Regions from separate parts of the Paenibacillus sp. TAF43_2 genome, predicted to be linked through region 1. Evidence: riboswitches for the same ligand, from Rfam matches in the RefSeq annotation. Region 1 holds a riboswitch; each other region holds the start of a gene.
The links. A riboswitch is a leader RNA that binds a small molecule or an ion and turns the genes downstream of it on or off. The one in region 1 is predicted to bind cyclic di-GMP.

Region 1 (3,166 bases):
CTATACATTGCTTATATTTTATTGCGAAACGAGATTTTGCTGCATGAATCCGGTGACAGCTGCTTGCTTTTGCCGAATGATCAAGGAGATGAAAGAAGTGGAACAAGAAAACAATGAACAGCAGGAGCTAAGTGAGCTTTTGCAAATTCGCAGAAACAAATTGGACGAGCTTAGAGGGTTAGGTGTGGATCCATTTGGCCGAAAATTCGAACGCACTCATAACGCCAAAGATATTGTACAAGCCTATGAAGGGCTCAGCAAAGAAGAAATAGAAGAAAAAGCGGTTGAAGTGCGTATTGCTGGCCGTATTATGCAGAAACGCGGCATGGGCAAAGCGGGTTTTGCTACGATTCAAGATTTGAGCGGCAAGGTTCAAATATATGTTCGTAAAGATTCCGTTGAAGAGCATAAGTTTGCAGCTTTTGATTTGCTGGATATCGGTGATATCATTGGCGTAGTAGGCGTTGTATTCAAAACGAATACAGGCGAAGTCTCTGTCAAAGCACGTGATATTGAAGTTTTGACAAAGTCGCTTCTTCCATTGCCTGATAAATATCATGGCTTAAAAGACGTAGAGCTTCGTTATCGTCAGCGTTATGTTGACCTTATCGTGAATCCCGACGTCCAACAAACCTTTATTACTCGTTCCAAAATCATTCAATCCATGCGTCGCTACCTAGATTCCCGCGGGTATTTAGAAGTAGAAACACCAACACTGCATTCCATTGCAGGCGGTGCTGCAGCACGGCCTTTCGAAACGCATCATAATGCGCTGGACATGCAGCTCTACATGCGTATTGCAATCGAGCTTCATTTGAAGCGACTAATTGTAGGCGGATTGGAGAAAGTATATGAGATCGGCCGTGTATACCGGAATGAGGGGATTTCGACTCGCCACAATCCAGAGTTTACAATGATTGAGCTTTACGAGGCTTATGCTGATTACAAGGATATTATGGCATTGACAGAGAATGTCATCGCACATATTGCACAAGAGGTTCTTGGAACAACGAAAATCACTTATCAAGGCCAAGAGATTGATTTGACGCCTCAGTGGCGCCGTGTCAGCATGGTTGAGCTTGTCAAAGAAACGACTGGCGTAGATTTCGGCGTGGAAATGAGCGACGAGGAAGCCCATCGTTTGGCGAAAGAACACAAAGTTGCCGTTGATCCGCATATGACATTTGGTCATATTCTCAACGCCTTCTTTGAACAGTTCGGTGAGCATACGCTTATTCAGCCAACCTTTGTTACAGGACATCCGGTTGCTATTTCGCCGCTTGCTAAGAAGAGCGAAGCGGATCCACGCTTCACCGATCGATTTGAGCTATTCATCGTAGCACGCGAGCATGCTAATGCATTTACGGAGCTTAACGATCCGATCGATCAGCGTGAGCGTTTCGAGTCGCAGCTTGTTGAGCGTGAGCATGGAAATGACGAGGCGCATGAGATGGATGAAGACTTTATCCGCGCTCTGGAATACGGCATGCCGCCAACAGGCGGACTAGGAATCGGTATCGACCGATTGATCATGCTTCTAACAGATGCTCCATCTATTCGTGATGTACTGTTGTTCCCTCATATGAGAGATCAGCGTTCTGCTGAATAAGAAAGAAACAAGAAACCGTTTGGCTTTTAGCAGCCAACGGTTCTTTTTTTTTCTAATATCGAGAATTTGCAACAACAATCCTTAAAAACATTCAAATTATGATTGATATTGTAGTACAATCTATTGATTTGCTAGATTCATATGGTAGAATAGAACTAATAAAGCGCTACACGATAACGGCAAACCTATCGAAAGGTAGGGACGCAAAGCTAAAGGGCCTTCCGTATGATGGCAGCCAGCTACCGAATGAACAGGCTTTTTTTTGTTTGTATAGGGGAAATTCATCACAAAGCGCTTCACACGATAATGGCAAACCTATCGAAAGGTAGGGACGCAAAGCTAAAGGGCCTTCCGTAAGATGGCAGCCAGCTACCGAAGGGAGTATATTCATGCGTAAATTTATGTTAGTCATCGCAGCTTTTGTTCTTTTTGCATCCATCCATGTAACGGTCGTTCAGGCAAATGAAGCGGACTCTTCTGATTGGCTCAACACGGGGAATTTAGATAAAGGTGTTGTCTCCGTACAATATGCAGTGAGCACTAAAGTGAAAACGAAGCTTATGATCGCAAAAGGCGCATCAAATTATACATATAATCTAACCAGCGGAAAAACAGCTGAGAAGTTTCCATTGCAGCTTGGCAATGGCGAATATACGATATCTCTTCTAGAGAATACAACAGGCAACAAATACAAACTGGCGAAGAAAGAAACCGTGACGCTTGATTTAAAAGACAACAAGGTTTTGTACTTGAATTCCATCCAGAACATTGACTGGTCGAATGCGAGCAGCGCCATCGTCAAGGCAAAAGAATTAGCGAGCAATAAAAAAACGGATATGGAGAAAGTAAAGGCAATCTACGAGTATATTATTACGAATGTAAGTTATGATAATCAATTAGCTGCTAATCTGTCAGTTGATTACCTCCCCAATATTGATCGCACATTTAAATCGAGAAAGGATATTTGCTACGGATACGCTTCATTGTTTGCGGCAATGCTGCGGAGCGTGGATATTCCTACGAAGCTCTTGATGGGACAATCTACTTATGTGGATGTTTATCATGCTTGGAACGAAGTATACTTGGATGGGAAATGGGTTACGATTGATACGACAGTTGATGCGGGTCTAAAGAAGGGCAAGAAAAAGTATGAGCTTATCAAGGATGCAGCTCAATATACAGTTACAAAAACATATTAGAAGTCATACGAGCTTGCGGAAATCGCAGAGCTCGTTTTTTTATGTCTTTCTTCAATATAGGTGAGGAGGAAGCGAAGCAACGATTACGCAAATAGAAGGCAAATAGGAGTGTTGAAAACTTTTTCGTAAATAATGAAAAAAACACTTGCAATGCTATATACGCCTATGATATATTATCTAGGTCGCCAACGAGATACACGGTCGACAAGAGAGAAAAGATTGCTCTTTGAAAACTGAACAACGAGTAATAACTGCCTCGCAAATCCTTCGGGATAAGCGAAAAAAGCGATAAAAAAGTAATGAGCATTTCAAACACCAATTTGGAGAGTTTGATCCTGGCTCAGGACGAACGCTGGCG
Region 2 (3,166 bases), on a different contig from region 1:
CAACCGTTTAGGAACATCCGGCAGCTCCAGCAACGGCTTCATCGTCGTGCACATCGCTAGACGGCTTCCGTTCCAGTGATAATACAATGTTCGACAACCTGAGAAGTCTCTGGCAGCAAACACTCTTTGTTCTCTCTCATCCCATATCATAAAAGCAAAATCACCGATCAGATGCTTGGGTGACTCAACCCCCCATTTCGCATAGGAGAGTAAAATCAGTTCGGCATCAGTGATTTGCACTCTACGGTCAAGCTCTACATTTAATGCTTCAAACAGCTCAATGCGGTTATCAATAATTGCATCGGCACTTATGACTAAGCGTCTTTCCGAATCATAATAGGGATTGCATTCCCCGACAGACTCTGGTGTAATCCATTGATTATGGCATCCAACAAACACATTGTTCTTATTCCATGCTTGAGCTGTATTGCAAGGAAACCGTGATAATTGCTGCATCAGTCTATTCCCCTGATCTAACACATGGGCTGTCTGATCAACTTCATAAACGACTGCTATTGCGCTCATTCGTGCCTCCGATTTAGATAGCCAGCGTGTTCTTCAATCGAACGAGATGCGAGCATCATTGAATGTCTTTTAGTTCTTAATAAAGAACATATTTGAATAATACACTTGAAAACAGACGTTGTCAATCGTTTTTTCACCAAAATATCACAAAATAAAACGAAACATCGTTCTTTTATAAGAACAACATTTCGAAATGGGTTTAACCTTATTTTTTTCTAATTTAGACGTCATTTTATTTTTTATTCGTTAAAACTTACAAGCTTTCGCAATTAAGAATTATTCGTTATAATAGTGTTAGTCTACAACGAAGAGATAACGGGGGAGTTTGCTATGATCGGAGAACGTATTCAGATGCTGCGCAAGAGAAAAGGCCTATCCCTAACGGAGTTGTCGCAACGGGCAGGCGTCGCAAAATCTTACTTAAGCTCTATTGAACGAGGGCTCCAGCAAAATCCTTCGATTCAATTTCTCGAAAAGGTAGGCGCAGTATTAAACGTAACGGTTGAAGAATTTTTAAATAGCGATGAAAACAATGATCGTAAAACAAGCAATCTAGACACCGAGTGGGCCGATCTAGTTCGAGAAGCAATGGCTTCTGGCGTAAGCAAAGATCAGTTTAAAGAATTTTTAGAATTCAATAAATGGAAAATAAAGCGAGAGTAGCGCTTTATTTTCTTTTATACGGCTGTTTCTTGTATATCATCTTTCTTGCTTTCTTCAAGACATAGTAATACCTTTCTAACATCTTCCTTGCTAAACCCCAAAGAACGTGCATTCATGATTAATGCTACCCATTCCATATCTAAATCCTGATTATCCTCTGATTTTGTAAGTACCATTTTCCCATGTCCCCCATTCAATTTGGGACGGTTGCACCACTGACTCCATGCGTTTAAGGTGCCCAGATACTAAACGCATTTCAACGTCTCCCTATGCTTGTCATTCGTTTATAGATGTATTATAAATCACTCTAATTGCGTATGCTGTCGCTTCCTGTCTCACAAAAATGAAAGATAATTACATTTTTTGTCGAATTTATTTAATGATTGTTAAAGGGAGCAGGGGAAGGAGATAGAGCCCGCTAGATCAAATTAGGAGCTCTAAAATGTTGCTTTATTAACAGAGCTATCCGGTATATTATTTTGCTGCAAGTTCAGATTTCAACAGTGCATCTTCTTCATAACCATTCGGATTTGAAAATTGCCATCTCCACGTATCGCTGCACATTTCTTCTATTCCTTTTGTTGCAAACCAATTCAATTCTTCATTTGCCTTCAGCGTATCTGCATAACAAACAGCAATATCGCCAGGTCTGCGGCTAACGACCTCGTATGGAATGCTTTGACCAGTTACCTTCTCGAAGGCTGCAATCATCTCTAACACACTGTAGCCATTCCCAGTGCCAAGATTATATATATTCACATTTGATTTTCTACTCATCTTTTCCAGTGCCTTTACATGCCCCTTTGCTAGATCTACTACATGAATGTAGTCTCTCACTCCAGTGCCATCCACAGTTGGATAATCATTTCCAAATACATGCAACTGTTTAAGCTTGCCAACAGCTACCTGCGATATGTAAGGCATTAAGTTGTTTGGCACGCCATTTGGATTTTCTCCAATTCGACCACTTTTATGGGCGCCAATAGGGTTGAAATACCTCAGGATCGTTATTCCCCAGCTGTTATCTGAACTAGCTAGATCCAGTAAAATTTGTTCTAGCATGAGCTTAGTCCGACCATATGGATTTGTTGCTGAGAGCGGTGAATCCTCAATAATCGGAACTTGTTCGGGCCGTCCATAAACAGTAGCCGAGGAACTAAACACTAATTTATGAACACCAAATTTCCTCATGACTCCACAAAGAATTAAAGTGCTCGTTATATTGGTATGATAATAAGATAAAGGCATTTGAACAGACTCTCCGACAGCCTTTAACCCAGCGAAGTGAATAACAGCATCAATAGCATGATTCGAAAATACATGCTCGAGTCCCTTTTGATCCATAAGATCCATTTGATAAAAGGTAAAGGTTTTATTTGTAATCTCTTTCACTCTTTCTAAAGCGATATAGCTGCTATTAGACAAATTATCAACAACCACTAATTCATATCCCGCTTCAAGAAGCTCAATGCAAGTATGACTGCCTATGTACCCCGCTCCGCCTGTTACTAAAATTGCCATTTTATTTACCCCTCTCAATAATTCTTAATAAAGAACAACTAAATCAAAAAAACACCTCTCCGATGCTAAGCTCACATGCATACCTTTTCGCTGTAATAATTTATCATTGCTGCATCTTCTCTTTCATCGAATTTTCTCGCAAAGTATTTATTCGATTTTTCAATAGAATCAATATCTTTAAAGCTTAGATTTATGGGGTGATTACTATTGTTATATTTTTCTCCCCATTTTAAATAAGTTAAATTATCATTAGTGACCTGATCCGCATATTTCGAGTTCATAACTAAGGTTTGAAAAAACCATTCATCTGGGCACAGAGCATATTTGAAATATTGATAATACCATTTGTTTTGGTCAAGAAAATCTATGATAAATCTTGCAACTTCAATTGGCATGCAGAACCACGAGGAGCCATGATACAACAAATAATTGTTAGGCATTAACTGACGGTTAGGGA
Region 3 (3,166 bases), on a different contig from region 1:
AGGGAATGGCAAGCACCTGAAAGATGGCAGCAAATAAGCCGGTCAGAACGGCCATTGTAAGTAAGCTGCTTTCTGTTTCAAATAATGAGCGTCCAGCGAGTACCACACCGCTGCAAAGAGCGCCAATGACGAGCAAGCGCTTGCGGCTGGCGCGATCGCCGAATAAGCCAATGGGAATGAAACATAACGCGGTTGCGAGTGATTGCATACTGACAATTTTTCCGCTCATGGCATCGGGGTAACCGAGCTCGTGAATGTACAAATTGTAGAGTACCGAGAACATGCCCGTACCGATTTGATATAACATGTTTGCTAGAAAAAATAAACGAATATTGCGGGACCAGCCCTGCCACTCTGTGGCGGTAGATTGAATGAATTTCACGTAGATGCCTCCTGATGCTATACCAAACTACATTACTCCTCTGGCAACAGTAAATCAATCGGAAATTATTATGTAGAGAAAAAAATTGAAATTGTAATTTTATATATGGTATTGGAGTATTGCTAGTAATTCCCTGCTCCTTTCAATCATGATATGCTTAACTTGCAAATTCATAAAATGAGGAGAGATGTTGATATGCAAACATTTATTATGCTCGGATGTATTCTCATGGTGCTCGCGGTCGCAATTGGAGCTTTCGGCGCACATGCACTGAAAAGCAAGATCACACCGGACAAGCTGAAGGTTTATGAGGTCGGCGTACAGTATCACATCGCACATGCATTAGGTTTAATTCTGATTGGACTGCTCGCGGGTCAGTATCCGGGTGCTCAAATGATCATTACGGGCGGTTGGTTTTTGGTAGCGGGAATTATATTGTTCTCGGGAAGCCTATATGTACTTAGTGTTGCTAAAGCTCGGTTTCTTGGTCCAATTACACCGCTAGGCGGGCTTTCTTTTATGATTGGTTGGGTGCTTGTCGCTGTAGGTGTTCTTTAGGGAAATTGTTGAGCTTTTAATATTTAATATCTATCTTCTATGACCATTGTAAAGAATTTATTTATGTTTACATGAAATAGTGATGGAAAAGTATGAAGATTTTGAAAATATAGATGCAACTCTATTAGTTTAAGACATAATTAACCAAAAATTATATTGATCTCCGAAAAATAAAATAGTAAAATGATTTCGATAGATGTAAATGTTTGCTAATAAGTTTGCAAATTTGTCCAAATTAAATATTGGCAAAACCATCGAAAGGTGGTGACGCAAAGCTATAGGGACTACTTCTTTCAAAGAAATGTCAGCCAGTTGCGAATTAATATGCAGAAGGTATACCTATGGTTATTTTTAGGTATGCCTTTTTGATTGTAAAAAATAGAGAGAAAAATGAATGGTGGAGAGTGGTACAGCATGAATAGGAAAGACCAGCCTAATATTAAAAGTTTATTTCCAAGTGAAGACGGCAACATAACGCAACGAAATTACATGTTAGATTTAATTGAACAGATTGTAAGTGGTGTTGATGAATTAAAGGATCCGGAATCGGTATTTCTTAAAGGAGAAAAAGAACGTGGTCCTCATTTCTATAAAGAACTAGCGGAGGCAAGCAGAATTCCCGCAATGGGAAATCCATTAGAAGAAGTCAATAAAGAACTCTTAAAATTGCTTCATGCTCATCCTTATCATACAAAATACTTTTTAACAAATATTTTGCCTATGGCTAGTATTCCAGGTGTACTTGGCATGATTGCAGCATTTATGGTTAATGGCAATAATTTATGGGATGTGTATGGTCCGGCGGCTGCGGAAGCTGAAGTTAAAGTCGTGGCGATGATGTCAGATCTCGTGGGCTATAATCCTTCTGAAAGCGGCGGATATACGACATGGGGCGGCCAAGGAGCTATATTCACTGGTTTAAGGCTGGCAATAAATAAAGCCTGTCCGACTGCAGCTCAAAACGGGGTTCCACAAAATTTATATGCCTTTTGTTCGGAGGCGGCCCATTACAGCCTTTATAAATCAGTTGAGGCTACAGGTCTAGGGAGCAAACATTTAATTAAGATTAGAACAAACGAAGATTCATCAATGGATGTAAATGATTTGAAAGAAAAGATGGAAAACGTCATTATGCACGGAGGCATCCCAATATACGTCGTTGCTACTACGGGTACGACTGATGCAATGGGTATTGATAACATAGATGACATTTATAAAATGACAGAGCTGCTCTCGCAGAAGCATAACATTCAAAGACCGCATATTCATGCCGACTCAGCTTTAGGTGGCTTTTTTGCATTTTATAATGATTACGATTTTGAAGGAAACCCTTTAAGCATTGAGAGTGATACGCTTGTTGCTCTAAAGTTGATTCAAGAGAGAATGCAGCATCTCATGAAAGCAGACTCGCTTTGTTTCGATTTTCAAAAGCTGGGACAGACGCCTTATTCAACGAGCTTATTTTTAGCAAAAAATGCTGCTGATTTAAAGCTTCTTGATTTGGACCCAGATGAGACTCCTTATGTTGGACACCGTGGATATGGACAATATCACACCAGCTATACTCTTGAATGCTCAAGAATGGGAAGTTCCATCAGTATTTATAGCGCGCTATTAGCGTTTGGAATAGAAGGCTATCAAAAGCTGCTTGCCCAATTTGTTGAGGTGAATGTCACATTCAGAAAGACCTTGCAAAGAGAAATACCTGAAGCCGTTATTGTAAATCATCTAAACCCTGGTATTGTTACACTCTTTAGACTTTATGAGGATAAACAAAATGGTTATGAAAAAGAATATGCCGGCTCCATGAGCTATGCTGAAGTAGAAGAGATTAATAAATTAAATGAGCTATTGTTTGAGATTCTTGGAAGAGACCGCGGAGAAATGTTCTTTGGCGATACCAAAAAACATCTTTATGTCCCAACCTTGGATAACAAAAGAATAGCATTGTATGCGAGTAAATTATTTGTTATTTCGCCGCATACACAAGTAACCGATGTTGATAAAATCGTCGCTTATCTAAAAGCAAAAATCAATGAAACCTATGTGGAATATATGCGAATTAGTAAAAAGGAGTATACTCATGAAGAAATCTATACTTAGTTTTAATTGGTACAAAGAACATCTCTCTGTGAAAATCGCTCTCAGTATTCTCTTATTGCAAGTGATAACCTGTGCAGCCTTTGCAGTATCCAGCTATATGACCCAGCAGAATTTATCTGAGAA
Region 4 (3,166 bases), on a different contig from region 1:
CGGTATGAATTCAGACGGAGCAACCAATCCCCAATCTGGATGATTCCAGCGCAGCAGCGCCTCGACGCCAACAATTTCCATCGTTTGCGAATGTACTCGAGGCATATAATGAAGGAACAGCTCTCCTCTTTCCTGCGCTTTACGCAAATCATTGCTGAGTGAAAACAATTTGAATGATTGCACATTTAAAGAAGAGGAATAGCACTGTGATTGGTTGCTGCCTCTGGACTTCGCATGATAAAGAGCCGCATTCGCATTTTTCATCAACTGCTCCACCGAGCTCCCATCGCCAGGCGATTGACTGATTCCAATACTTGCGGTTACATTCAGCTCATATCCTTCTATCAAAAATTGCTCATTGATAAGCTTAATAATAGTAGCTGCCATATCCTTGATTTCGTTTTGCTGCTTTACATCAGCTATAATAATTGCAAATTCGTCTCCGCCAAGTCGGAATACGGTTTGGCCATCACGTAAATTGCTCATCAATCGAAAGGCGATTTGTTTCAGCAGCTCATCCCCAATCGGATGCCCAAGCGTATCATTTACATATTTGAAACGATCCACGTCAATCAGCATGATCGCCAGCCTCTGCTTAAAATACTCGCTTACCCTTAGCTGCTTATCTAGCTGGTCTTCAAACATTCTGCGATTTGGCATCTCCGTTAAATAATCGTGGTAAGCCAAATATTGATTTAATTCCTCAGCCTTGCTCCGATCCGTAACATCAAGGACTACGCCAACGATCGCCTGCTCACCCATATTTGACACTTGATTATAGTGCACTTCGCAATGAATAATCGTCCCATCTTGCTTAATGGCTCTGTGGCAGAAATTAGATAAAGACTGCCCCTCCTGTAACTTCGTTAGCTGATTAACGACGGCTTCACGGTCTAAAGGATGGATCGTCTGTATAATATCCATACCGATCAAGGAGTCATAACCAAACATTTTATTGAGCTGGTCGTTTGAATAAACGAAGTTGTTTTTTTGCGCGACAAAAATACCGACAATGGATTGCTCAACAATACTGCGGTATTTTAATTCGGTCTCAGTCAATGATTGCTCAATCATTTTTTGCTGCGTAATATCCTTGGCAATGCCGTAGACGCCGATAAGCTTTTTATTAATAATGATTGGAATATTGGTCACATTAAATTCGACCGTTTGCCCTGTTCTCGTAATGCCTGTCGTATCATAGTTTTGAGGATTCAGCGTCTTGACCGTTTGCTCAAAATATTGAATCGTTTTATCCAGTGCTGCGTCATCTACAAATTTATGAAAACTATCATTTATAATTTCCTCTTTCGTATATCCAAAAACTTGCTCAAGCACAGAATTGCATGACAAAAAACGCCCTTGTGCGTCTAAAGAAAAGACCGCGTCAGGGTTGTTTTCAAATATCGATTTATAAAGCTGCTCTTCTAGTGTGAGGCGATGCTGTATTTTTTTATTTTCCGTTACATCCTGAATCATGCCTATCGTCAACAATATCTCGTTTTCGGCATTCCGTATGAACGTAATGTTTTCCACCACATATCTAACTTCACCGCCTTGACGAACGATTCTGTACTCGGAAACGCTTTCCTTTTTTGATTCAATTGCAAGGTGGAACTGCTCATTAACGCGCTCACGATCTTCGGGATGTACAAACTCAAAAAATTGTTCAATCGTCATCGAGAAATCAGATTTCATACCATATATTTCGAACATTTGATTCGACCAGGATGCTTCTCTGCGAATATGGTCAAACTCCCAGTAGCCTAAATTCGCTAACTTTTGAACAATATTAAAACTACCAACATTAACATTTCCATTAAAACGTTTAATCATTTGTTTCATTGCTAAATATCCCCTCTTATTCATAACGTAGGCGGTAACCTGAAGTTTTTAAGGAGAGGATATAGGTATGTTATCACTCATCCTTTTGGCAACCCAGCCACCTTTGGAAATTTCCTTTAGGCCTGTTGGCTTTGCGTCATTGTCTTTCGACAACTTTGCTTTTTACTAGGACTTTTTACATATACCAGTATTCCATATTATTCCGATATATACCATAACCAATTTCATAATAGGTCGAATGATGTAGAAAAACCTCCCATTTTGGGAGGTTTGGTATATTGATGTTTTACAATCTAGGATCGATTTCCTTCTCTTTGGCAACCTCAAACAAAAGATTCGCAACAGCCGCTTGATATCCATCGTTTTCTGGGGCAATTTCAGCAAAAGGAATCGCCAGCATATGCTGTCCTAGCCGGTACTCGTTAAATGATGTACGAAGCTTTTGCGTAATATTTTTTTGCTTGATGAGCTTATTGTACTTGTGCGGAAATCTATAATCATAACCGTAAATAATAGACATGTATTCCTTATTGCGCACTTTCATATAGGGAACCGTGTACGGCTGAGGCAGCTCGGGCTTAATCACGACACCTTCCATATGATTGTCTACCGTAAGCGTGTAGAAATATTTTTCTGCAAGCTCATAGCTCTCCGCATCAGACAGCACAAGCGTGATGAATGGATCGTCAGATAGGAATCGATACATCTCAGAGGTTTTCCACCCTGGCAGCTGCTCGCTTCCGTCTACGTATGCGATTTTGAGCAGCGAAAATGGCTTGTATTCAAGTTCCCCTGCCTCGGCATACAGCTCCAGCTGCCTCTTATACGTTTCATATGCTTTGACATGCTCGTCAATTGGCTTGTTTTTCTCAAGAATAGAATGAACATGCTTAAAATTTTGATAGACGGCTAGGCCATACTTCTCATTAATAGCCCCTTTGCTAAGGTGAAACTGATCCTTTTCAAAACCGCTTTCCTTGAAATCATGCGCAAGCTTTCCGAACGCTTCCTCGAATCCATTCGCCTTCAGAAAAGCRAGCTCTGTCTCAAGCCCCTTCTCAATTGGCTTAAACTGCTTTTCGATGAGACCTTCCCCCAGCGCCTCCCATGGCAAAAGCTCGCCATCGAGCAGGAGCATCGATATATCGTTTTCCTTCATGTAGCTTCCGAATCTTTGCAGAAGTCGCTCATAAACAGCGGTTAGGTCAACCTTATTTATTTTGTACCCATTGCGGCTCACTGCAAAAGATTGCTCGATATCTGCATGCAGATAAACATTGCAGCGTGATCCCATGTATTTGGGCTGCAGCACGACCTCTTTAAC

Region 2: another riboswitch for cyclic di-GMP. It lies ahead of AB4Z17_RS23010 (anti-repressor SinI family protein); the one in region 1 lies ahead of AB4Z17_RS28965 (transglutaminase-like domain-containing protein).
Region 3: another riboswitch for cyclic di-GMP. It lies ahead of AB4Z17_RS01495 (pyridoxal phosphate-dependent decarboxylase family protein); the one in region 1 lies ahead of AB4Z17_RS28965 (transglutaminase-like domain-containing protein).
Region 4: another riboswitch for cyclic di-GMP. It lies ahead of AB4Z17_RS19895 (EAL domain-containing protein); the one in region 1 lies ahead of AB4Z17_RS28965 (transglutaminase-like domain-containing protein).

Annotation. Positions count from the first base shown of each region.
Region 1 is NZ_JBFRDK010000210.1:6,678-9,843, forward strand. Features, by position in the region: gene lysS (lysine--tRNA ligase) at 77-1,609, shown strand; cyclic di-GMP riboswitch class I at 1,778-1,856, shown strand; cyclic di-GMP riboswitch class I at 1,908-1,986, shown strand; gene AB4Z17_RS28965 (transglutaminase-like domain-containing protein) at 1,999-2,808, shown strand.
Region 2 is NZ_JBFRDK010000126.1:50-3,215, forward strand. Features, by position in the region: partial or broken gene AB4Z17_RS23000 (asparagine synthetase B) at 1-525, opposite strand, end outside; gene AB4Z17_RS23005 (helix-turn-helix domain-containing protein) at 856-1,188, shown strand; gene AB4Z17_RS23010 (anti-repressor SinI family protein) at 1,203-1,364, opposite strand; cyclic di-GMP riboswitch class II at 1,383-1,464, opposite strand; gene galE (UDP-glucose 4-epimerase GalE) at 1,663-2,709, opposite strand; gene AB4Z17_RS23020 (beta-1,6-N-acetylglucosaminyltransferase) at 2,781-3,166, opposite strand, start outside.
Region 3 is NZ_JBFRDK010000003.1:71,414-74,579, reverse strand. Features, by position in the region: gene AB4Z17_RS01505 (MFS transporter) at 1-382, opposite strand, end outside; gene AB4Z17_RS01500 (DUF423 domain-containing protein) at 578-940, shown strand; cyclic di-GMP riboswitch class I at 1,175-1,260, shown strand; gene AB4Z17_RS01495 (pyridoxal phosphate-dependent decarboxylase family protein) at 1,355-3,043, shown strand; gene AB4Z17_RS01490 (methyl-accepting chemotaxis protein) at 3,024-3,166, shown strand, end outside.
Region 4 is NZ_JBFRDK010000096.1:11,378-14,543, forward strand. Features, by position in the region: gene AB4Z17_RS19895 (EAL domain-containing protein) at 1-1,842, opposite strand, end outside; cyclic di-GMP riboswitch class I at 1,927-2,012, opposite strand; gene AB4Z17_RS19900 (metallophosphoesterase) at 2,129-3,166, opposite strand, start outside.